Regions from separate parts of the Nonomuraea sp. NPDC052116 genome, predicted to be linked through region 2. Evidence: riboswitches for the same ligand, from Rfam matches in the RefSeq annotation. Region 2 holds a riboswitch; the other holds the start of a gene.
What was found. A riboswitch is a leader RNA that binds a small molecule or an ion and turns the genes downstream of it on or off. The one in region 2 is predicted to bind cobalamin.
Positions count from the first base shown of each region.

Region 1: another riboswitch for cobalamin. It lies ahead of AB0L65_RS00185 (ribonucleoside-diphosphate reductase subunit alpha); the one in region 2 lies ahead of cobN (cobaltochelatase subunit CobN).

Region 1 is NZ_JBFAWA010000001.1:39,072-51,034, forward strand. It holds gene AB0L65_RS00180 (ribonucleotide-diphosphate reductase subunit beta) at 1-39, opposite strand, end outside; gene AB0L65_RS00185 (ribonucleoside-diphosphate reductase subunit alpha) at 50-2,218, opposite strand; cobalamin riboswitch at 2,343-2,538, opposite strand; gene AB0L65_RS00190 (tripartite tricarboxylate transporter substrate-binding protein) at 2,543-3,490, opposite strand; gene AB0L65_RS00195 (SAM-dependent methyltransferase) at 3,567-4,337, opposite strand; gene glmS (glutamine--fructose-6-phosphate transaminase (isomerizing)) at 4,396-6,216, opposite strand; gene AB0L65_RS00205 (hypothetical protein) at 6,230-6,517, opposite strand; gene AB0L65_RS00210 (ABC transporter permease) at 6,586-7,332, opposite strand; gene AB0L65_RS00215 (ABC transporter ATP-binding protein) at 7,322-8,155, opposite strand; gene AB0L65_RS00220 (TetR/AcrR family transcriptional regulator) at 8,214-8,822, shown strand; gene AB0L65_RS00225 (N-acetylmuramoyl-L-alanine amidase) at 8,887-11,127, shown strand; tRNA gene AB0L65_RS00230 (tRNA-Gly) at 11,219-11,290, shown strand; tRNA gene AB0L65_RS00235 (tRNA-Cys) at 11,307-11,377, shown strand; tRNA gene AB0L65_RS00240 (tRNA-Gly) at 11,427-11,498, shown strand; tRNA gene AB0L65_RS00245 (tRNA-Val) at 11,521-11,595, shown strand; gene AB0L65_RS00250 (DUF899 domain-containing protein) at 11,815-11,963, shown strand, end outside.
Region 2 is NZ_JBFAWA010000040.1:19,487-31,449, reverse strand. It holds gene cobO (cob(I)yrinic acid a,c-diamide adenosyltransferase) at 1-179, shown strand, start outside; gene AB0L65_RS50560 (cobyrinate a,c-diamide synthase) at 173-1,501, shown strand; gene cobN (cobaltochelatase subunit CobN) at 1,456-5,043, opposite strand; cobalamin riboswitch at 5,097-5,222, opposite strand; gene AB0L65_RS50550 (precorrin-3B synthase) at 5,293-6,618, shown strand; gene AB0L65_RS50545 (precorrin-8X methylmutase) at 6,615-7,235, shown strand; gene cobJ (precorrin-3B C(17)-methyltransferase) at 7,241-8,719, shown strand; gene AB0L65_RS50535 (cobalt-precorrin-6A reductase) at 8,710-9,495, opposite strand; gene cobM (precorrin-4 C(11)-methyltransferase) at 9,480-10,235, opposite strand; gene cbiE (precorrin-6y C5,15-methyltransferase (decarboxylating) subunit CbiE) at 10,232-11,446, opposite strand; gene AB0L65_RS50520 (TIGR03618 family F420-dependent PPOX class oxidoreductase) at 11,443-11,829, opposite strand; gene cobF (precorrin-6A synthase (deacetylating)) at 11,892-11,963, shown strand, end outside.

The DNA.
Region 1 (11,963 bases), on a different contig from region 2:
GGGCCGCAGCGTGAGGTCCATGCCTGGGTCGAGCAGCACAACAGTCTCCTTACTGGCAGGCTTCGCAGGTCTCGGGGTTCTCCAGGGAGCAGGCGATCGCCTCCGCGGCGGCCTCTGCGGGGGCCGCCTGGACGGTGGTCTGGGCGATGCGGGTGGCGGGCCGGGAGCGCAGGTAGTACGTGGTCTTCAGGCCCCGCTTCCAGGCGTAGGCGTACATCGACGAGAGCTTGCCGATGGTCGGGCTGGCCATGAAGAGGTTCAGGGACTGGGACTGGTCGATGTACGGCTGGCGCGCGGCGGCCAGGTCGATCAGCGCCTTCTGCGGCAGCTCCCAGGCGGTGCGGTAGAGCACCTTGAGGTCGTCGGGGATGCCGGGGACCGTCTGGACCGAGCCGTCGGCCCGCTTGATGTCGTCCCGCAGCTGCTGCGTCCACAGCCCGCGCGCCTGCAGATCGGCCACCAGATACCGGTTGACCTGCAAGAACTCGCCCGACAGCGTCTCGCGCTTGAACACGTTGGACACCTGCGGCTCGATGCACTCGTAGCAGCCGGCGATGGAGGCGATCGTGGCGGTGGGCGCGATGGCGATCATGAGCGAGTTGCGCAGGCCGGTGCGGGCGACCTTCTCCCGCACGGCGTCCCAGCGCGGCGTGCTCGTGACGTAGTGGTCCGGGTGCAGCACTCCCCCGGCCGCCCGCGTCTCCGCGTACGACGGGTGCCGGCCGCGCTCGGCCGCCAGGTCGGCCGAGGTGTCGTACGCGGCCAGCGCGATCTCCTCGGCGATCCTGGTGGACAGCTCCAGCGCCTCGGGCGAGTCGAACGGCAGCCGCAGCGTGAAGAACACGTCGGCCAGGCCCATGACGCCGAGCCCGATGGGCCGCCAGCGCCTGTTCGCCGCCTCGGCCTCGGGCGTCGGGTAGAAGCCCAGGTCGATGGTCCGGTCCAGGAAGCGCACGGCCGTGCGCACGGTGCCGCGCAGCCGGTCCCAGTCCAGGTCGCCGTCGAGCAGGCAGGCGGCCAGGTTGATCGAGCCGAGGTTGCAGACCGCGGTCTCGGCGTCGCTGGTGACCTCCAGGATCTCGGTGCACAGGTTCGACAGGTGGATGACGTTCCCGGGGCGGCCGGTCTGGTTGGAGGTGCGGTTGGCGGCGTCCTTGAAGGTCATCCAGCCGTTCCCGGTCTGGGCGAGCGTGCGCATCATCCGGCCGTACAGGGTCCTGGCCGGGATCTGCCGGACATGTCGCCCGGCGGCCTCGTACGCGCGGTACGCCCGCGTGAACGCGTCACCGTACAGGTCGGTGAGGTCGGGCACCTCCTTCGGGTCGAACAGCGACCAGACCTCGTCCGCCTCCACCCGGCGCATGAACTCGTCGGGCACCCAGTTCGCCAGGTTCAGGTTGTGGGTGCGGCGGGCGTCCTCGCCGGTGTTGTCGCGCAGCTCCAGGAACTCCTCGATGTCGGCGTGCCAGGTCTCCAGGTAGACGCAGGCCGCACCCTTGCGCCGCCCGCCCTGGTTGACGGCCGCGACGGACGAGTCGAGCGTGCGCAGCCACGGGACGATGCCGTTGGAGTGGCCGTTGGTGCCCCGGATCAGGGAGCCGCGCGAGCGCACCCGCGTCCAGGCGATGCCGATGCCTCCGGCGTACTTCGACAGCCGCGCCACCTGCCCGTACCGGTCGTAGATCGCCTCCAGCTCGTCGCGCGGCGAGTCGAGCAGGAAACACGACGACAGCTGCGGGCGGCGCGCGCCCGAGTTGAACAGGGTGGGCGAGCTGGGCAGGTACGACAGCGTGGACATGAGCGCGTAGAGCTCGGCGGCCTCCGCCACCGACTCCGACAGCCCGCAGGCCACGCGGAGGAAGAAGTGCTGCGGGCGCTCCAGCACCGCCCGCGTCTCGGGGTGGCGCAGCAGGTAGCGGTCGTAGACGGTGCGCAACCCGAAATACTCGAACCGGTCGTCCGCCTCCACGGAGACCAGCGCGTCCAGCTCGGCGGCGTGCGCGGCGACGAACTCCGCCAGCCCGTCCTGGATCAGCCCGGCCGCGTGGGTGGCGGCGATGGACTCGGAGAACGTCCGCACCCCGTGCGCGGCGGCCTCGTCGGCGATCTCCTCGGCCAGGAGCCGGGCGGCGACCCGGGAGTTGGCCGGGTCGGTGATGACCCGGGCGGCGGCCTCCTCGATGGCCAGACGGCGATCGACCTCGATGATCTGCGTCACGTGCTCTCTCCTCGCGAGCTCGTCCCCCGTGAGGGCGCGCGAGAGCACGGCGGCGCGGATCATCCCCCGGCCGTTTCGCTCCCCGGCCCTCCCGCGAGGCCATGGTCACTTCGTGCCGGGCGGGCGGCCCGGGCACACCGCTGGCAGGTCTTCGGGCTCGCGGGCGCGCGCATCGCTCCTACTGGCCGTCGCTTCCCAGATCGCTCCAGTGCACCTGACGGCGGTCGTTCCCGCTCACCGCTGCGGGGCAGCCCCGGAATCACACCGGGTTCCCTTTTGCTCCGCCTCCGGAGAGGCGAACCAGCGACGAGCAGGATCCTACATCTAGTGGCCGTTCCCGCAACTACCCCAGCATGTTGTGGCTTTGGTGGCACCGAGCAGACCGAGATCCCGCAGGACGGCGCGGGTGCGCTCGACCTCGGAGCCCAGCCACTGCTTGAAGTCGGCGCCGCTGAGCGGGATCGAGATCCAGCCCGCGGACCGGCAGGCCGCCTCCCAGTCGGCCGACCCGGTCACGTCCTCGCACATGCGGATGGCCGATTCGCGGCTCTCGTCCGGCATGCGCTCGGGCCCGAAGGCCGCCGCCCAATCCGTGAAGTCGACCCGTACGCCGGACTCCAGCAGCGTCGGCGCGTCGAGGCCGGGCACCTGCCTGGCCGAGGACACCGCGAGCGCCTTGACCTGGCCGGCCTTGATGCTCGCGCGCCAGTCGGCCAGCGGGCCCGCGGCCGCCGCGGCCTTGCCGGACAGCAGCGCGGTGACGGCCTCCTGGCTGCTGGGATAGCCGGTGTAGTCGAGCTGGCGGGTGTCGGCGCCGAGCCCCCTGGCGATCAGGCCGAACAGCAGGTGGTCGGGCTCGCCCTGGGGCCCGCCCGCCAGCTGCGTCTGGCCCGGACTGGCGAGCAGGTGGGCGCCGAACGCCTCGAAGTCCCCGAACGGCGAGTGGACGGGCACGACCACGACCTCGACCTCGCCGGCGAGCCTGGACAGGGGGGTCGCGGTGTCCAGGAGGGTCTGGGCGTTGTTCAGCTCGGCGGCGGCCAGCGCGGGCAGCCCGCTCACCATGATCCTCACGCCCGCGCCGCTCTCGTATCCGGCCGCCCGGGCCGCATCGGCGAACGCCTGCCCGACGCGCTCCCAGCGGCGCCCCTGAGGGCTGATCGAGTATCGGGCGCGCAGGCCGGCCGCGCTCCCGGCGAAGCGCTCCGTCCCGCAGCCGGCCGCGCACGCGGCCAGGCCCAGCCCCCATGCGAAGAACCGCCGACGGCGCATGTGCCTCTCCCCCGAGCATCGCGAGTCATCGCTCACTCTAAGTTATCGACACAATACGCAGAGATACACATATCTCTTATAGTGGCTTTTTGCCGACCCCGGCCATCAGGGACGACGGCAGCGACCAGTCCCCCACCAGCTTGGGCCGGTCGGGACGCCAGTCGACGGCCTGCACCAGGCCCGGCGGCTCCAGCGGGAAGTCGCCGAAGAAGGCGCGGATCTCGGCGGGCGTGCGGTCGGTGCCGCCGCTCGGATCGTCCGAGGAGGCGCCCCGGTAGCGCCGCCCGTCCTCCAGGCGGCCCATCGAGGTGGCGTGGGTGATCACCAGGTAGCTGCCCGGCGCCAGCCGCTCGCGCAGGGTCGCCAGAGCCTGCCGCGGCCGCGCCGAATCCGGCAGGAAGTGCAGGATCGACACGAGCAGCACCCCGACCGGCCGGCGCAGGTCCAGGAACCCGCCCGCCCCCGCCAGCACCGCGTCGGGATCCAGGAGGTCCGCCTCCACGAGCGCGGCCCTGCCCGAGTGTCCGAGCAGGGCCGTGGCGTGTGCGGCGACGACCGGATCGCGATCGACGTAGACGACCCGGGCCTCGGGCGCCACCTCGTGCGCGCTGCCCTGGGTCGGCAGCCCGCTGCCGAGGTCGAGGAACTGCCGTACCCCGGCGGCGGCCACGTAGCGCACGGCACGCTGGAGGAAGGCCCGGTTTGCGCGGGCCAGCGGGACCGCCTCCGGGATCAGCTCGGCGAGCTGCTCGATGGCCTGGCGGTCGACCGCGAAGTTGTCCTTCCCGCCGAGCATGTAATCGTACATGCGTGCGAGATTGGGCCTCTCAGCGTCGAACTGCCGCACGTATCGAATTTATGTCGTCCGCAGCAAGATAACGAGGTTTGAGGCCAAATTAGCCTGTTTATTCAACCGTGACGCTCTTGGCGAGATTGCGAGGCTTGTCCACATCCCGGCCGAGCGCCACCGCGGCATAGTACGCGAGCAGCTGAAGCGGGATCGTGAGCAGGATCGGGTCCAGCTCGATCTCGTTCTTGGGGATCACGATCACGTCGTCGGCCAGCTTGACGTCGGGCTCGCGGTGACCGACCATGAGCACCTGCCCGCCGCGGGCGCGGATCTCGCCCAGCGTGGTGAGGTTCTTGTCGAGCAGCTCATCGTCGGGGACGATGGCGACCGTCGGCATGTCGGGGCCGATCAGCGCGAGCGGCCCGTGCTTGAGCTCGCTGGCCGGGTACGCCTCGGCGTGCACGTACGAGATCTCCTTGAGCTTCTGCGCGCCCTCCCTGGCCACCGGGTAGCCGCGCACGCGGCCCACGAACATCATGCTCGGGTGCTTGGCGTACTTCTGCGCCAGCTCGGCGATCTTGTCGCTCTGGGTGAGGATCTCCTCGATCTGCCCCGGCAGCCTGCGCAGGCCGTCGACGATGCGCCGCCCGTCGGCGGGCGACAGGTCGCGCACCCGGCCCAGGTGCAGCGCGAGCAGCGCGAACGCCAGCGACGTCGAGGTGAACGCCTTGGTCGAGGCCACCGAGACCTCGGGACCCGCGTGCAGGTAGATGCCGCCGTCCACCTCGCGGGCGATGGCGCTGCCGACCGCGTTGACGATGCCGATGACGCGGCCGCCCTTGCGCTTGAGCTCTTGCACGGCGGCGAGCGTGTCGTACGTCTCGCCCGACTGGCTGATGGCGACGTAGAGCGTGTCGGGGTCGACGACCGGATTGCGGTAGCGGAACTCGCTGGCGGGCTCGGCGTCGGACGGGATGCGGGCCAGCTCCTCGATGAGCTGTGCCCCGATCTGTCCCGAGTAGTACGCGGACCCGCAGCCGATGATCTTCACCCGGCGGAAGCCCCGCGTCTCGCGGGCGTCCATGTTGAGCCCGCCCAGGTGGGCCACGTGGAAGCGCTCGTCGAGCCGGCCGCTCATCGTACGGGTGATCGTCTCGGGCTGCTCGGAGATCTCCTTGAGCAGGTAGTGCTCGTAGCCGCCGGTGTCGTAGTGGCCGGCGTCCCAGTCGACGGTCAGCGGCTCCTTGGCGGTCTCGCGGGCGTCGCTGGCGAAGGTGTGGAAGCCGTCGGCCTTGAGCACGGCCAGCTCGCCGTCCTCCAGGTGCACGACCTGGCGCGTGTAGCGGACGAGCGCGGCCACGTCGGAGGCGGCGAACATCTCCTTCTCGCCGATGCCCAGCACGATCGGGCTGCCGTTGCGCGCCACGACCACCTCGCCGGGGCGTTCGCGGTCGATGACCGCGATGCCGTACGTGCCGACGATGCTCTTGAGCGTCTTCCTGACCGCCTCCTCCAGGGAGTCGTTCTCGTCGGCGGCGCGCGCGATCAGGTGCGCGAGCACCTCGGTGTCCGTCTCGGAGGCGAACACCACGCCGTCGGCCTCCAGCTTCGCGCGCAGCTCGCCGGCGTTCTCGATGATGCCGTTGTGCACGACCGCGATGCGCTCGTCGGAGGACAGGTGGGGATGGGCGTTCTCGTCACTCGGCACGCCGTGCGTGGCCCAGCGGGTGTGCCCGATGCCCAGGGTGCCCTTGAACCTGGCCGGCACGACCTTGGCCAGGTCCGCCACGCGGCCCTTGACCTTGCGTAGCTTGAGCCCCCGGTTGGACACCACGACCCCGGCCGAGTCGTACCCCCGGTACTCCAGACGCTGCAGGCCCTCCAGCAGGATGGGCGCCGCGTCCCGTGGGCCGACATAGGCCACGATTCCGCACATCGAGGTCTCCTCTTCATCCGTAGACGATCCTGCGCAGCTGCCGCAGGGACAGCTCCGGTGCCGCGACCCGCCGACCGCGTAATTCGGCGGCGATCCTGGGGAAGATCTCGTCGTTGGTGTGGCCGACCGTTTTCAGCTCGGCGTGCCGGCGGCGGACGTACTCCTCGACGGACTCGGAGAAGTACGACAGCACGTCGGCGATCACCTTCGCCGCCTCACCCGGGCCCAGCGGGCTCGTCTCGGTGAGGTGGACGATGAGGTCTTCGTAGGGATGTCGTGCCGGGGACACAGACGAGGACATTACGCATCTGGAACGAGACACTTCAACTTCCTGCCCGAAATCGGGCAGGAATTAACTCGAACGCCTGTCTAGAGCAGGCTGCCGCGGCCCCAGCCCCTGCCGAAGCGCCACCAGGCGAAGGCTCCGGCGGCGAGACCGAGGCCGACGAGGACGGTCGCGGGGCGGGCCGTGCCCGCGACGTCGCCCCTGACGGCGGCCTGGAGCATGGTGGTCGCCCAGTATCCGGGCGAGATCGGCGCGATCGCCTGCGCCCAGGCGGGCATCATCGCGTACGGCACCAGCGCGCCGCCCAGCGCGCTGACCGACAGCGCCGCGATGTTGCAGAGCGTGCTCAGCTCCCCCTGGCTGCGCACCACCCCGGCCAGGGCCGTGCCGACGCCGAGCAGCGCGAAGCACCACGCCGCCACGGCCAGGGCCAGGGCCGGCGGCCACGCCGTCCCGACCGGCCGCAGCCCCACCACGATCATCCCGTACGCGAGCAGCACGACCTGCTGGAGGACCAGCACGGCGAACACCGGCAGGGCCTTGCCGATCATGATCTCCGGGACGCGGGCCCTGGTGGTCCTGAGGCGGTCCCAGGTGTGCCAGGTGCGTTCGGCGAGGCCGGCCGTGGCCACATCGGCCATCGACAGCACCGAGAACATGACCAGCAGGCCCGTCACGACCTGGGCGGGCTCGCGCAGCATCGACTTGAAGACGAGCATGAGGACCATGGGCATGACCAGGTAGCTGACCAGGTGGGCCGGGTCGCGCCGGCGCAGGAGCACGTTGTGCGCGGCCAGCACGGCGATGCGGTGCATCGTCTCACGCGGCATCCGCGGGCTCCTTTCGGAGATCTTCGTAGAGGTCGTCGAGCGACGGCTGGCGGATGTCGATGCCGCGCACCGGGCGGTCGAGGTCGCGCAGCAGGGCGGCCAGGGTGGCGGTGGGGTCGGTGGTCGCGACCGTGATCTCGTCGTCGTCCAGGGTGACGCGGACCTCGCCAGGCAGCCCCTTGAGCAGCTCGGCGCCCGTGCCCCTGGCGATCACCCGCCCGCTCCGCGCGACGGCGATCGTGGCCTTCAGCTCGGTGAGCTCGGGGAGGTAGTGCGTGCAGTAGACGACCGCCGCGCCGCCGTCCGCCCTGCGGCGCACCGCCGCCAGGAGGGCGGTGCGGGTCTCGGGGTCGGCGCCCGCCGTGGGCTCGTCGAGCAGGAGCACGTCCGGGTCGGGCAGGAGGGCGGTGGCCGCCTGCGCGCGGCGCTGCTGGCCGCCGGAGAGCACGCTCACCCGCCGGTCGAGCACCCCGGTCAGCGCCAGTTCCTCCGCCACGGCTTCGACGGCCCCGGCCAGCGCGCGCCGCCGCAGCCCGGCCAGCCCGCCGAACAGCCGCAACGTCTCCCGTACGGTGACGCTGGGGTAGAGGGCGAGCTGCTGGGGCGCCATCCCCACCTCGCCCCGCACCGCGACACGCCCGGCGTCCGGGCGTGCCAATCCCGCGGCGATCTCGAAGAACGTCGTCTTGCCCGCGCCGTTGTGGCCGACCAGCCCGACGATCTCGCCCGGCTCCACCCGCAGGTCGAAGCCGTCCAGCGCGGCGACGTCGCCGTACCGCTTGACCAGCCCGGCCGCCTCCACCAGCCCGCTCGTGCGCGCCATCAGCCCATGCCCCTTCCCAGTCTACGATGTAGACTGCTCTACACTGTAGACTGACGCGGTGCGGAAGCTCAAGACCTCCCGGCAGCCGGAAATCCTCGACGCGGCCCTCGCCATCGCCGACGAGCGCGGCCTCGAAGCCCTGTCCATGCGGGCCGTCGCCGAGCGGGTCGGAGTAACACCCATGGCCCTGTACGGATATTTCCGGAACAAGGATGAGCTGCTCGACGGCCTCGTCGGCCGCCTGCTCGACCGGCTCGCGCCCGGCGATCCCGGCCAGACCTGGCAGGAGCGCCTGGGTGCGATCGCCTGGGCCACCCGGCGGCTGGCCCGCGAGCACCCGTCGGTCTTCCCGCTCCTGCTGCTGCGCACCTCGGCGACGCCCGACGGGGTCCAGGTGGTCGACCAGCTCTACCAGGCGCTGCTCGACGCGGGCGTGCCGGAGACCGACGTCCCCCGGATCGAGCGGCTGGTGAGCACGTTCGTGATGGGGTTCGCGCTCTCCGAGGTGAGTGGACGCTTCTCCGACGCCTCCCGGGACATCAGGCTCAGCCGCGGCGCCGACGCGCCCGCCCACCGCCGTTTGGCCGGGCATCTGACGCCCGATGACTGGGATGCCGAGTTCGCAGCCGATCTGGCGGATCTCATGCGTATCATCCGACCCGTCTGACCCATCCCTTTCTGGGAAAGGTTACGGTGAGTAGTCGTATCGTGACCTTCCTGGGGGAGATGTCATGCGCCTCTGGCTCGCCGCCGCCCTGACCGCCGGCACGTTCACCGCGCCCGCGGACATGCCCGCATCCGGCTCTGCCCCAGCGCGACCGCCCGGCCTCGCCCTCGCGAGCTCCGGCCACCGGACCGCTCCTGCCCTCACGGGCCCACCCGGCCTCTTCCCTTGGGGTGTGCCCGGACCCGCGAACCCTTCCGGGCGGCAGGCCGAGTTCGCCGCGGCCGCCCGGGAGTTCGGGGTGCCGGAGAGCGTGCTGCTCGGCGTCTCGTACCTGGAGTCCCGCTGGGACGCGAACGGCGGGTCGCCGAGCACGGCGGGCGGCTACGGGCCGATGCACCTGGTGGACGCGTTCCCCGCCGACACGCTCAGCCCCTTGAGCGCCGCCGCCCAGGACACGCATGCCTTCTCGACCGGGGGCGGGCACGCGTGGCCGATCGGTGACGCGCTCGGCGACGCCAGGGGGGACGACGCCCGCCCGCTGGCCCGTACGTTCGCCGAAGCCCCTCCCGCGTCGGCGCTGAGCGCGGCGCCGCCGCCCACCACGCTGCCCGAGGCCGGGCGCCTCATCGGCGCGGACCCCGCCCGGCTGCGCACCGACCCGGCCGCCAACATCAGGGGCGGCGCCGCCCTCCTTGCCTCGTACCAGGACCGCCCGAGCGGCAACCCGGCCGACTGGTACGCGGCCGTCGCCCGCTACTCGGGCGCGGAGGACGCGGCCGCGGCACGTGAGTTCGCCGACGAGGTGTTCTCGGTGATGCGGGAGGGCGCGCGGCGGCGTACCGACGACGGCCACCTGGTACGCCTCGTACCCGTGCCCAACCTCCCCCACCCCGTCGCCGCCACCGCCAAGGACCCCGCAACCGCCAAGGACCCCGCAACCGCCAAGGACTCCGCCGCCGCGCCGCCCGTGGTCAACGAGCAGACCGACAACGACCCACCGCCCCCGTACGACGACCAGTACGACACCTTCTTCGGGGAGGAGACCGGGACGGACGATCAGACCGACTCTGACGAGAACTGGACAGAGCCCGGCAACGTGGAGAAGACCGGAAACGGCGGGCAGGTGGAGTGCCCCAGTTCGCTCTCCTGCGAATGGATCCCCGCCGCCCACGAGCGCTTCGGCAGGAAGAAGAACCGGGACTACGGCAACCACGACCGCCTGAGCCGGTCCCGTTCCGTCGACTACATCGTCATTCACGACACGGAGGGCTCCTACCAGGGCATCCCGTCCTTGATCCGCAACCCGAGGTACGTGAGCTGGCACTACACGATCCGCTCCCGAGACGGACATGTCGCCCAGCACGTGGCGACCAACGACATCGCCTGGCACGCGGGCAACTGGGACGTCAACACCCGTTCGATCGGGATCGAGCACGAGGGCTACCTGGCCAAGGGCACCTGGTACACGGAGGCGATGTACCGTTCGTCGGCCAAGCTGGTCAGGTACCTGGCCGGCAAATACCGCATCCCGCTCAACCGGGCGCACATCCTCGGCCACGACAACGTCCCCGGCACCACCCCGAAGATGGTCGCGGGCATGCACGAGGACCCCGGACCGTACTGGGACTGGTCCCACTACTTCGACCTGCTGGGCAAGCCGCTCAAGGGGGTGCAGAGCGGTAACTCCATCATGATCCGCCCCTCGTACGACACCAACCGGCCCCGCTTCACCGGCTGCGTCGCCGTCAAGCCGGACAAGGCGTGCCCGGCGCACGGCGCCGCCACGGTCTGGCTGCACCAGGAGCCGCGCGAGTCGTCCCCTCTGGTCAACGACCAGGGCAAACATCCGGGCAAGCCCAGCACGTACAGCGTGTACGACCACAGCGCCCGCGCCTCCACCGGCCAGCGCTTCGCGGTGGCGGACCGGCAGGACGACTGGACGGCCATCTGGTACCTCGGCCAGAAGGCCTGGTTCCACAACCCGCCCTCCGACCCCACCGCCGTCCCCGCCAGGGGCCCGCTGGTGACTCCTCTCAGGCCGAGGACCAGGGTGTACGGCCGCGCGTTCCCCGAGCAGTCCGCCTACAAGCTGGCGTCGTACCAGCCGCTGGCCCCGCTCCAGTACAAGATCGGCCCAGACCAGACGTACACGGTGGGTGACACGATCACCGGCTCCTACTACTCCGCGGGCGCCTTCAGCCCGGCCAAACACGTCACCACAACCGGACAAACCCGCTACTACCAGATCCAGCTCGGTCACCGGATGATGTTCGTCATGGCCAAGGACGTGCGCCTGATCCGCTGAATTTCGCCCCGCAGGCTACTCAGTGCGCACGGGCACTCCAGGAAGACGATATGGTTTTCCCGTACCCCGGCGCACGTCGCCCGGGGTTAACGCGGAAGTGGCTCAGTGGTAGAGCATCACCTTGCCAAGGTGAGGGTCGCGGGTTCGAATCCCGTCTTCCGCTCGGAGCAAGACTCCAGGGTGGAGTGGCCGAGAGGCGAGGCAGCGGCCTGCAAAGCCGTCTACACGGGTTCAAATCCCGTCTCCACCTCGGCGACCGGCGGACCCCTCGGGATCCGCTAAAGTAAAGGCAGCGCCACGCGGAAGTGGCTCAGTGGTAGAGCATCACCTTGCCAAGGTGAGGGTCGCGGGTTCGAATCCCGTCTTCCGCTCTGAGTTTCTCTAACTCAATATGGACGATTAGCTCAGCGGGAGAGCGCTTCCCTGACACGGAAGAGGTCACTGGTTCAATCCCAGTATCGTCCACCACCATAAGAAGGCCCCGGGTGCGACCAGCATCCGGGGTTTCTTACTGTTCCGGTGAGCATGGGTGCGCGCTGACTTCTGAGTGAGTGTTCGATTCTGTGAGCCGGATTCGGCCCCGGACGCCCCTGCCGCGATGAGTTCCGGCCTGGTCGCGGGTCTGTTCTGGTGACCGTCGTAGGGCGTCTTACGACGCGCCCGGCACGAGATACCACGGAGAACCCCATGACGACCACGCCGAGTGACCCGACCACCGCGCTGCCCGGCCGCCCGCCCATCGTCGACCTGGCCACCTGGCAGGCCGCCCGTGACGAGCTTCTGGTCCGCGAGAAGGCCCACACCCGCGAGGGCGACGCCATCGCCGCGGCCCGCCG
Region 2 (11,963 bases):
TGGAGCTGGACGACGTGGTGGCCGCGCTCGCCGGACGGCCCGGCAACCAGCACGTGGTGATCACCGGCAGGGACGCGCCCGAGCGGCTGATCGAAGTGGCGGACCTGGTGACGGAGATGGGCAAGGTTCGCCACCCCATGGATGCCGGGCAGAAGGGGCAGAAGGGCATCGAGTGGTAGTTCCCCGGCTCGTCATCGCCGCGCCGTCGTCGGGCAGCGGCAAGACGACGGTGGCCACGGGGCTGATGGCGGCGCTGCGGGCGCGCGGGCTGCGGGTCTCGCCGCACAAGGTGGGCCCCGACTACATCGACCCGGGCTATCACGCGCTGGCCACCGGGCGTCCCGGCCGCAACCTGGATCCGTGGCTGGTGGGTGAGGAGCGCGTACGGCCGCTGTTCCGGCACGGGGCGGCGGGGTGCGACGTGGCGGTGGTCGAGGGCGTGATGGGGCTGTTCGACGGCAAGGGGGACACCGACTTCGCCTCGACCGCCCACGTGGCCCGGCTGCTGGACGCGCCGGTCGTGCTGGTGGTGGACGCGGCGCGGCAGAGCAGGTCGGTGGCGGCGGTGGTGCACGGGTTCGCCACGTTCGACCCCCGGGTGCGGGTGGGCGGGGTGGTGCTGAACCGGGTGGGCTCGGACCGGCACGAGGAGCTGTGCCGTTCCGCGCTGGCCGCGGCGGGGGTGCCGGTGCTGGGCGCGATCCGCCGCGACGACGCCGTCTCCACGCCGTCACGGCACCTGGGGCTGGTGCCCGCCGCCGAACGGGAGGCCGAGGCGCTGGCCGCGGTGGACCGGCTGGCCGCGCTGGTGGCCCGCTCGTGCGACCTCGACGCGCTGCTCCGGCTGGCGGCGTCGGCGCCGTCGCTGGACGCCGTCCCCTGGGAGCCCGCGCGGGGGGAGCGGACGGACCGGCCGGTGGTGGCGGTGGCGGGCGGGGCGGCGTTCACGTTCGGCTACGCCGAGCACGTCGAGCTGCTGCGGGCGGCCGGGGCGGACGTCGCGGTCTTCGACCCGCTGCGGGACGAGCGGCTGCCGGACGGGACCGCGGCGCTCGTCATCGGCGGCGGCTTCCCCGAGGTGTACGCCGCCGAGCTGGCCGCCAACGAGCCGCTGCGCGCGCGGGTGGCGGCCTTCCGCGGCCCGATCGCCGCCGAGTGCGCCGGGCTGCTCTACCTGTGCGAGGAGCTGGACGGGCAGCGGATGTGCGGGCGGGTGCCGGGCCGGGCACGGATGACGCCGAGGCTGACGCTCGGCTACCGGGACGCGGTCGCGCTCAGGCGTTCCCCGCTGACCGAGCCGGGCGAGCGCTTCCGCGGGCACGAGTTCCACCGCACCGCCGTCGAGTACGCCGGAGAGCCGCTGTTCCGCTGGGAAGGCGGCGCCGACGGGTTCGGCGACGCCCAGGTGACCGCGTCCTACCTGCACCTGCACTGGGCCGGGCAGCCGATGACGGCTCAGCGGCTGGTGTCGTCCTCCAGGTCGCCCTCGGTCTTGAGGTAGACCTCCTGCAGGCCGCGCAGGACCTCCGGGTCGGGGTGCTGCCACATGCCCCGCTCGGCGGCCTCCAGCAGGCGTTCGGCGATGCCGTGCAGGGCCCAGGGGTTGGACTGCGTCATGAACGCCTGGTTCTCCGGGTCGAGCACGTACGTCTCGGTGAGCTTGTCGTACATCCAGTCGGCGACCACCCCTGTCGTGGCGTCGTAGCCGAACAGGTAGTCGACCGTGGCGGCCAGCTCGAAGGCCCCCTTGTAGCCGTGGCGGCGCATCGCGGCCAGCCAGCGCGGGTTGACGACCCTGGCCCGGAAGATGCGCGAGGTCTCCTCCGACAGGGTGCGGGTGCGGACGGCGTCGGGGCGGGTGCTGTCGCCGACGTACGCGGCCGGGGCCCTGCCGGTCAGCGCGCGGACGGTGGCGACCATCCCGCCGTGGTACTGGAAGTAGTCGTCGGAGTCGGCGATGTCGTGCTCGCGGGTGTCGACGTTCTTGGCGGCCACCGCGATCCTGCGGTAGGCGTCCTCCATCTGCGGGCGGGCCGCCACGCCGTCGAGGTCGCGGCCGTAGGCGAAGCCGCCCCACACCGCGTACACCTCGGCCAGGTCGGCGTCGTCGCGCCAGTTGCGGCTGTCGATCAGGGGCAGCAGCCCGGCCCCGTACGCGCCCGGCGCCGACCCGAACACGCGCATGGTCGCCTGGCGCTCGTCGCCCCCGGTCGCGGCGACGTGGGCGCGCACGTAGTTGTCCTCGTACGGCTCGTCCAGCCCGGCGGCCAGCCGTACGGCGTCGTCGAGCATGGCCACCACGTGCGGGAACGCGTCACGGAAGAAACCGCTGATCCGCACCGTCACGTCGATCCTGGGACGGCCCAGCTCGGCGAGCGGGATCGGCTCCAGGGACGTGACCCGGCGTGAGGCCTCGTCCCATTCGGGGCGGATGCCGAGCAGGGCCAGCACCTCGGCCACGTCGTCGCCCGCCGTGCGCATGGCGCTGGTGCCCCAGACCGACAGCCCCACCGAACGCGGCCACTCGCCGGTGTCCGACCGGTAGCGCTCCAGCAGCGACTCGGCCATGGCCTGGCCGGTCTCCCAGGCGAGACGGCTCGGGATCGCGCGGGGATCGACGGAGTAGAAGTTGCGGCCGGTCGGCAGCACGTTGACCAGGCCGCGCAGCGGCGAGCCGCTCGGCCCGGCGGGAACGTAGCCGCCGTCCAGGGCGTGCAGGACGTGGTCGAGCTCGTCGGTGGTGCGGGCCAGGCGCGGCACCACCTCGGTGGCGGCGAAGGCGAGGACCCGCGTCACGAGTTCGCGCCGCTCGTCCGGCAGCCCGCTCGCGACCTCCGCCGCTGAATCCGGCGCCCAGCCGCGTTCCTCCATGGCCTCCACCAGCGCCCGGGCGACCGCCTCGGCCCGGTCCACGCTGCCGAGCCCCGCCGTGCCGTCCTCGGCCAGGCCGAGCGCCTCGCGCAGGCCGGGCAGCGTCTCGCGGCCCGACCACATCTGCCGGGCGCGCAGCATCGCCAGGACCAGGTCCACGCGCACCTGCCCGGCCGGAGCCTGCCCGAGCACGTGCAGGCCGTCGCGGATCTGCGCGTCCTTGACCTCGCACAGCCAGCCGTCCACGTGCAGGATGAAGTCGTCGAACTCACTGTCGTGCGGCCGGTCCGCCAGCCCCAGGTCGTGGTCGAGCCGGGCGGCCTGGATGAGCGTCCAGATCTGCGCGCGGATGGCGGGCAGCTTGGCCGGGTCCATGGCCGCGATCGTGGCGTGCTCGTCCAGGAGCTGCTCCAGCCGGGCGATGTCGCCGTACGTCTCCGCCCGCGCCATCGGCGGCACCAGATGGTCCACCAGCACGGCGTGCGCCCGCCGCTTGGCCTGCGTGCCCTCGCCGGGGTCGTTCACCAGGAACGGGTAGACCAGCGGCAGGTCGCCGATGGCCGCGTCGGTGCCGCACGCGGCGGACATGCCGGCCGACTTGCCGGGCAGCCACTCCAGGTTGCCGTGCTTGCCCACGTGCACCATCGCGTGCGCCCCGAACTCGGCCGACAGCCAGCGGTAGGCGGCCAGATAGTGGTGGCTGGGCGGCAGGTCGGGGTCGTGGTAGATGGCGATCGGGTTCTCGCCGAAGCCGCGCGGCGGCTGCACCATCACCACCAGGTTCCCGGCCCGCAGCGCCGCCAGGACGATGTCACCCTCGTGCACGAACAGCTCGCCCGGCGGCGGCCCCCAGTGCCGCTCCATCTCCGTCCGCAGGCCCTCGGGCAGGGTGCGGTACCAGCGTTCGTAGGACGCGGCGGAGATGCGTACCGGATTGCCCGCCAGGTGCTCCTCGGTCAGCCAGTCCTGGTCCTGGCCGCCGGCGGCGATCAGCGCGTGGATGAGCGCGTCGCCGTCCTGCTCGGCCACGCCCGGGAAGCCCTCGCCGAGGTCGTAGCCGGCCTCGGCGAGCCTGGCCAGCAGCCTGACCGTGCTGGCCGGGGTGTCCAGGCCGACCGCGTTGCCCACCCGGGAGTGCTTGGTCGGGTACGCCGACAACATCACGACCAGGCGGCGCCCGGCGGGCGGGGTGTGCCGGAGCAGCCCGTGCCGTACCGCGATGCCCGCCACCCGGGCGGCCCGCTCGGGGTCGGCGACGTAGACGGTCAGCCCCTCGGGGTCGATCTCCTTGAACGAGAACGGCACCGTGATGATCCGCCCGTCGAACTCCGGGATGGCCACCTGCGAGGCGGCGTCCAGCGGCGACAGCCCGTCGTCGTTCTCCTCCCACGCCTGCCTGCCGGTGGTCAGGCAGAGCCCCTGCAGGATCGGCACGTCGAGCGCGGCCAGCGCGCCCACGTCCCACGCCTCGTCGTCGCCGCCCGCGCCCGCCGTCGCGGGGCGCGAGCCGCCCGCCGCCAGCACGGTCACCACCAGCGCGTCGGCGGCGCGCAGCGTGTCGAGCAGCTCGGGTTCGGCGGTGCGCAGCGAGGAGCAGAACACCGGCAGCGCCTGCCCGCCCGCCTCCTCGACGGCCGCGCAGAGCGTCTCCACGAACGCGGTGTTGCCCGCCAGGTGATGCGCCCGGTAGTAGAGCACCCCGATCACGGGCCCCCGCCCGGGCCGCGCGTTGCGCTCCAGCAGCCCCCACGAGGGCGTGGCCTCCGGCGGCGCGAACCCGTGCCCGGTCAGCAGCACCGTGTCCGACAGGAACGCGTGCAGCTCGGCCAGGTTCGGCGGCCCGCCGTGGGCCAGGTACGCATGGGCCTCGGCGCAGACGCCGCCGCTGACCGTGGACAGCTCCATCAGCTCGGCGTCGGGCGCCTGCTCGCCGCCCAGCACCACCACCGGCAGAGGGCCGGCCAGCAGCGCGTCCAGGCCCTCCTCCCAGGCGCGACGGCCGCCGAGCAGGCGCACCACGACCACGTCGGCGCCCTCCAGCAGGGCGGGCAGGTCCTCGGCCGCCAGCCGGGCCGGGTTGCCCAGCCGGTAGGCGGCACCGCTCGCGCGAGCGCTGAGCAGGTCGGTGTCGGAGGTCGAGAGCAGCAGGACGGTACGGCTGTCGCCAGGCACGGCGCAATCCTCCCTCGGGGTCCTCGCCCCGGTCGCGGGTGTCGCGGCGGCCGGAGTCTCCTGGCTCCCGGATCAGCGCTCACCCCGGCCTTCCCACCCGTCTCCGGGCAGTGGCCTGCGGTGGGGTTCGCTCCCCGGTCACAGTGGCGGGACCGCGCCGGATTCGCACCGGCTTCCTCCCTAGCCATCGCCTACAGGGAGCCTACGACAAGAGCGACCCCCGCCAGAAGTGGCGTTACCATCCTGATCGTGTCCATAGCCGACTTTTCCGGACGTATGCGCCCCGACGCCTGTCCGGGGGCGCTACAGGTGCACGAGGCCGCCGACGGCCCGCTGGCCCGCGTCCGCCTGCCCGGCGGCGCGATCTCACCCGCCCGGCTGCGCGAGCTGGCCGCCTGCGCGGCCGACCTCGGCTCGGACGTGATCGAGCTGACCTCCCGGGCGAACGTCCAGGTGCGCGGCCTGCGCTCACCCGCCGCCTTCGCCGAGCGGATCGCCGCCGCCGGACTGCTGCCGTCGCAGGCGCACGAGCGCGTACGCAACATCGTGGCCTCGCCGCTCGGCGGTCGCACGGGCCCCGGCCTGCTGGATCCGCAGCCCCTGGTGGCGGCGCTGGACCGGGCGCTGTGCTCGCGGCCCCGGCTGGCCGGGCTGCCGGGGCGGTTCCTGTTCGCGGTGGACGAGGGCAGTGGCGACATGCTCGCGCTGGGGGCCGACGTCACGTTCTTCGACGGGCGGCTGCTGCTGGCGGGCGTGGACATCGGGCTCGCCGTGGGGGCGGACGCGGCGGCCGAACGCATGATCGCCGCCGCCGAGGCGTTCCTCGACGAACGGCCGGAAGGGGATCGGGGGGCGTGGCGGATCGCGGAGCTGGACAACGGCCCCGCCCGCATCGCCACCCGCCTCCACACCACCACCGCCTCCCGCGACCACACCGCCCCCCACGACCACACCGGCACCGCCGACCGCGCCGCCGATGCCCACTCCGGACACCAGCCGCACGCCGGGCGAATCGAGCAGCGCGACGGGCGGGTGGCGCTGGAGGTCGTGGTGCCGCTCGGACGGCTGTCCGCCGCCCAGGCACGCGCCATCGCCGCGGCGGCCGAGGTGAACGGCCCGGCCGGCACCATCGGTGCGCCCGATCCGGGGAGTGCCGATGGTGCGCCTGGTCCGGGAGACGCCACCGGCGTGCCCGATCCGGGAGACGCCACCGGCGCGGCCGACCCGGGAGACGCTGCCGACGTGCCCATCCGGCTGACGCCGTGGCGGACCGTCGTACTCCTCGACCTGCCGCCCGCCGCCGCCGGCCGGGCGGCGCGAATGCTGGAGGCGGCCGGGCTGGTGACGGACCCGGCGTCGCCGTGGGCCGGGGTGAGCGCCTGCACCGGCCGTCCGGGCTGCGCCAAGTCCCTGGCCGACGTCCAGGAGGACGCGCGGCGCTGGGTGGCGACCCTGGACGGCCCTCCGGAGACGCCCGTGCATTGGGCCGGTTGCAAGCGGCGCTGCGGGCTGCCGCGCGGCCGGGTCGTCCAGATGGTCGCCACCGGCGACGGATACCAGGAAAGGCATCAGTGAGCGACTACATCCGCGACGGGGCCGAGATCTACCGGCGCTCGTTCGCGACCATCCGTGCCGAGACCGACCTCACCGGGATGCCGCCCGAGGTCGCGCAGGTGGCGGTGCGGATGATCCACGCCTGCGGCATGACCGACCTCGTGACCGACCTGGACTGGTCGCCTGCCGTGGTCGTCCGGGCGCGCGCGGCGCTGCGAAGGGGCGCGCCCGTGCTGTGCGACGCGCAGATGGTCGCCTCCGGCGTGACCCGGCGCCGGCTGCCCGCGGACAACGCCGTCGTGTGCACGCTGGGCGACCCCGGCGTCCCGGAGCTGGCCGAACGGCTCGGCACCACGCGCAGCGCCGCCGCGCTGGAGCTGTGGCGCGACCGCCTCGACGGCGCGGTGGTGGCCATCGGCAACGCGCCGACCGCGCTGTTCCGGCTGCTCGAACTGGTCGCCGAGGGCGCCGGCCGGCCCGCCGCCGTGCTCGGCATCCCGGTGGGGTTCATCGGCGCGGCCGAGTCCAAGCGGGCGCTGGCGGACAGCGACCTGGAATATCTGGTGGTGCACGGCCGCCGCGGCGGCAGTGCGATGACGGCGGCGGCGGTCAACGCCATCGCGAACGAGACGGAGTGATGGCGATGACGGGACGGCTGTACGGGGTCGGGCTCGGTCCCGGGGATCCCGAGCTGGTCACGGTCAAGACGGCCCGGCTGATCGGCGAGGCCGACGTGATCGCCTACCACGCCGCCAGGCACGGCCGCAGCATCGCCCGCTCGATCGCGCTGCCGTACATGAAGGAAGGCCAGATCGAGGAGCTGCTGCTCTACCCGCTGACCACGGAGACCACCGACCACCCCGGCGGCTACCAGGGCGCGCTCGACGACTTCTACGCCGACTGCGCCGAGCGGCTGGCCGCCCACCTGGACGCGGGCCGGACCGTGGTCGTGCTGTCCGAGGGCGACCCGCTGTTCTACGGCTCGTACATGCACATGCACAAGCGGCTCGCCCACCGCTACCCGACCGAGGTGGTGCCCGGCGTCACCTCCGTCAGCGCCGCCTCGGCCGTGCTGGGCCGGCCGTTGGTGGAGCGGGACGAGGTGCTGACCGTGCTGCCCGGCACGCTGCCCGCCGAGGTGCTGGCGGAGAGGCTCCGCGGCACCGACTCGGCGGCGGTGCTCAAGCTGGGCCGGACGTTCGAGAAGGTCCGCGACGCGCTGGCCGAGGCCGGTCGGCTGGACGACGCCTGGTACGTCGAGCGCGCCACCATGGGAGCCGAACGGGTCGCGCCGCTCAAGGACGTGGACGCCGACGGCGTACCGTACTTCTCGCTGGCCCTGCTCGCCAGCCCCGCCGAGCGGACCTTCGTCCCCGAACCGCCCGCTGCGGAGACCCGGGGCGAGGTGGTCGTGGTGGGCCTCGGGCCCGCCGGGCGGCCATGGCTCACGCCCGAGGCCCAGGAAGCTCTGGCGGCGGCGACCGACCTCGTCGGGTACGGCCCGTACGTGGACCGCGTCGCCCCGAACCCGCGCCAGCGCCGCCACCGCACCGACAACCGGGTGGAGGCCGAGCGCGCCCGGCACGCGCTGGAGCTGGCCCGCGACGGCGCGCGGGTGGCCGTGGTGTCCTCCGGCGACCCGGGAGTGTTCGCGATGGCCAGCGCCGTGCTGGAGGCCGCGGCCGGCTTCCCGGACGTGCCGGTGCGGATCGTCCCCGGGCTGACCGCCGCCCAGGCCGTGGCCAGCCGGGTCGGCGCGCCGCTGGGCCACGACTACTGCGTGCTGTCGCTGTCGGACCTGCTCAAGCCGTGGGAGGTGGTGGCCGGCCGGCTGAGCGCCGCCGCGAAGGCGGACCTGGTGCTGGCGATCTACAACCCGGCCTCGCGCAGCCGTACGTGGCAGGTCGCCGCCGCCCGTGACCTGCTGCTGGAGCACCGCGACGCCGCCACCCCGGTGGTGATCGGGCGCGACGTCGGCGGCGAGCGGGAGAGCGTCACCGTCACCACGCTCGGCGAGCTCGACCCCGCGCAGGTGGACATGCGCTGCCTGCTGATCGTCGGCTCCTCGACGACCCAGGTCACCGAGCGCGGCGTCGTCTACACGCCGCGCCGCTATCCCTGAGCCCAGGCGGCCGCGTCCGCGGCGGTCTCCACCAGCCGGACGCCGGCGGGCAGTGGCGGCCGGTCCACCATGATCACCGGCAGTCCGAGCTCGCGGGCCGCGACCAGCTTGGCGGTGGTCATCGGCCCGCCGCTGTCCTTGGTGACCAGCACGTCCAGCCGGTGCTCGCGGATGAGGGCGCGTTCACCCTCGACCGTGTACGGCCCGCGGTCCAGCAGGACGTGCACGTGGTCCGGGACCGGCGGTTCGGGCGGATCGACGGACCTGGCCAGCAGCCACACCCCGGCCAGACCGGTGAAGACCGGCAGGCTCCGCCGGCCGGTGGTCAGGAACACCCGCACCGGACCACCGCCCGGCCGCGCGGCGGTCTCGGACCGTCGTGTGGCCGCCTCGGACAGTCGTGCGGCGGCCGCGTGCAGGGAGGGCACGCGCTGCCAGGTGTCGCCCGGTCCCTCCCGCCAGCCCGGGCGGCGCAGGACCAGCAGCGGCACGCCCGTCCGCGCCGACGCCTCGGCCGCCGAGGCCGTCATCCGCGCCGCGAACGGGTGCGTGGCGTCCACCAGGGCGTCGATCCGCTCGGCCGCCAGCCAGGCGGCCAGCCCGTCCGGCCCGCCGAACCCGCCCTCGCGCACCTCCCCGACCGGCAACCGCGGGTTGCTCACCCGCCCGGCCAGCGAGGACACCACATGAACGCCGCAGTCGGACAGCCCGCCGGACAACTCGGCGGCCAGCGCCCGCGCCTCGGCCGTGCCGCCCAGGATCAGGACCCGTCGCACGGCCGTTCCCGCTCCGCGCTGTAGAGGTGGCTGTCGGGGAACTGCGTGGCCGACAGCACCCGGCCGACGACGATCACCGCCGTACGCCGGATCCCGGCCGCCTGGACCTGCCCGGCGATGTCCGCCAGCGTGCCGCGCAGGATCACCTCGTCGGGCCTGCTGGCCCGGGCCACCACCGCCACCGGGCAGTCCGGCCCGTAGGAGGGCAGCAGCTCCTCCACCACCGCCTCGATCCGCTGCACGGCCAGGTGCAGCACGATCGTGGCGCCGCTCGCGCCCAGGGTCTTCAGGTCCTCCCCTTCGGGCATCGGCGTGGCCCGCGCCGAGGTGCGGGTCAGGATGACGGTCTGCCCGACGCCGGGCACGGTCAGCTCCCTGCCCAGCGCGGCCGCCGCCGCCGCGAACGCCGGCACGCCCGGGACCACCTCGTACGGCACGCCGAGCTCGTCCAGCCTGCGCATCTGCTCGGCCACCGCGCTGAACACCGACGGGTCGCCGGAGTGCAGCCGCGCCACGTCCAGGCCCGCGCGGTGGGCGGCGAGCAGCTCCACCACGATCTCGTCGAGGGTGAGGTTCGCGGTGTCGACGAGCCTGGTTCCCACGAGGCAGGCGTCCAGGAGTTCGCGGGGCACGAGCGAACCCGCGTACAGGCAGACCGGCGACGACTGCAGCCGCCGCAGGCCGCGCAGCGTGATCAGATCGGCGGCGCCGGGGCCCGCCCCGATGAAGTACACGGTCACGGCACGTCCTTCCTGGTGACCGACCACACGGTCACCGGCATCGCGGCCCGCCAGCCCGTGAAGGAGCCGACGGGTGAGGCCCGCTGTACGGCCAGGCGGACCAGATCGCCGCCGAGCCGGGCGTACCACTGGGCCATGACGGACTCGGACTCCAGGGTGACGGCGTTCGCCACCAGCCTGCCGCCGGGCCGCAGCGCGGCCCAGCAGGTCTCCAGCAGCCCGGGCACGGTCAGGCCGCCGCCGACGAACACCGCGTCCGGCGCCGGCAGGCCCTTGAGCGCGGCCGGCGCCCTGCCTTCGACGATCCGCAGCGCCGGCACGCCGAGCCGGTCGGCGTTGCGCGCGATGGCGGCGGCGCGGTCGGCCCTGCTCTCGATCGCCACGGCCGCGCACGCCGGATGGCTGCGCATCCACTCGACGGCGATGCTGCCCGCGCCGGCGCCCACGTCCCACAGCGTCTGCCCGGGCAGCGGGGCGAGCCGCGACAGGCTGACGGCGCGGACCTCCCGCTTGGTGAGCTGCCCATCGTGCTCGAACGCGGCATCGGGCAGGCCGGGCACGTGGGGGAGAGGTTCGGCGCCGGGGGCGGGGACGCACTCGAGGGCGATCACGTTCAGCGCGGAGGGGGCGGCTTCCCGTGATTCCCAGGTCTCCGCCGTCCCCGTCAGTACGCTCTCCGAGTCCGCGCCCAGGTCCGACAGGACGGTCATGGGGCTGGGGCCGTACCCGAGCCCGGTCGCCAGCCCGGCCACCAGGGACGGGGAGTCGCGGCCGGCGCCGAGCACGACGAGCCGCCGCCCCGGCAGGATGGCGGCGTTCAGCGCGGCAGGGGGGCGGCCCACGAGGCTGACCACGTCCACCTGCTCCACCGGCCAGCCGAGCCGGGCGCACGCCAGCGACAGCGACGAGACGTGCGGCACCACGCGGATGTTCGCCGCGCCCAGCAAGCGCACCAGCGTGGCGCCGATGCCGTAGAACAGGGGATCGCCGCTGGCCAGCACGCACACCTCGCGCCCGGCGTACGTCTCCATGAGGGAGGGCAGCGCGGGCAGCAGCGGGGAGGGCCAGGCCACGCGTTCGGCGGCCGGCGCGGGCACGAGGTCGAGCTGCCTGCGCCCGCCCATGAGCACCTCGGCGGCCTCCAGCGCGCGCCGCGCGTCCGGGGACAACCCGTCCCAGCCGTCCGCGCCGACGCCGACGACCGTGATCACACGTTGCCCAGGACGCGCGTCACCTGGATCTCCACGACCACCCGCGCCGGGTTGGGGCGCGGCGGCTTGTAGCGGGCGGCGTAGCGGTGCTCGGCGTCGGCCACCTGCTCAGGCTCGGTACGCAGCACCGCCCGGCCCTCCAGCGTCGACCAGCGGCGGCCGTCCACCTGGCAGAGCGCCACCGGCGCGCCGTCGGCGCCGATGAGCCCGGCCTTGACCGAGGTGCCCGAGGTGATGACCCGGGCGATGCCGGTGGCCAGGTCCAGCGTCGCGCCCACCGGCACCACGTGCGGCGGGCCGTCGGGACGCGTGGTGGAGAGCGTGCACAGGTGCCGCTCCTGCCAGAACGCGGCGAAGGCGTCGCCCTGTTCGACGAGATTCACGGCCCTCCTTGGGTGATTTGCGAGGCATATCGTATATCTGCCGTTCTGGCAGAATCTTGCGGGTGAAGCGGCTACTCGTCATCGGTATCGGCGCCGGCGATCCCGACCATCTCACCCTGCAGGCGGTCAAGGCC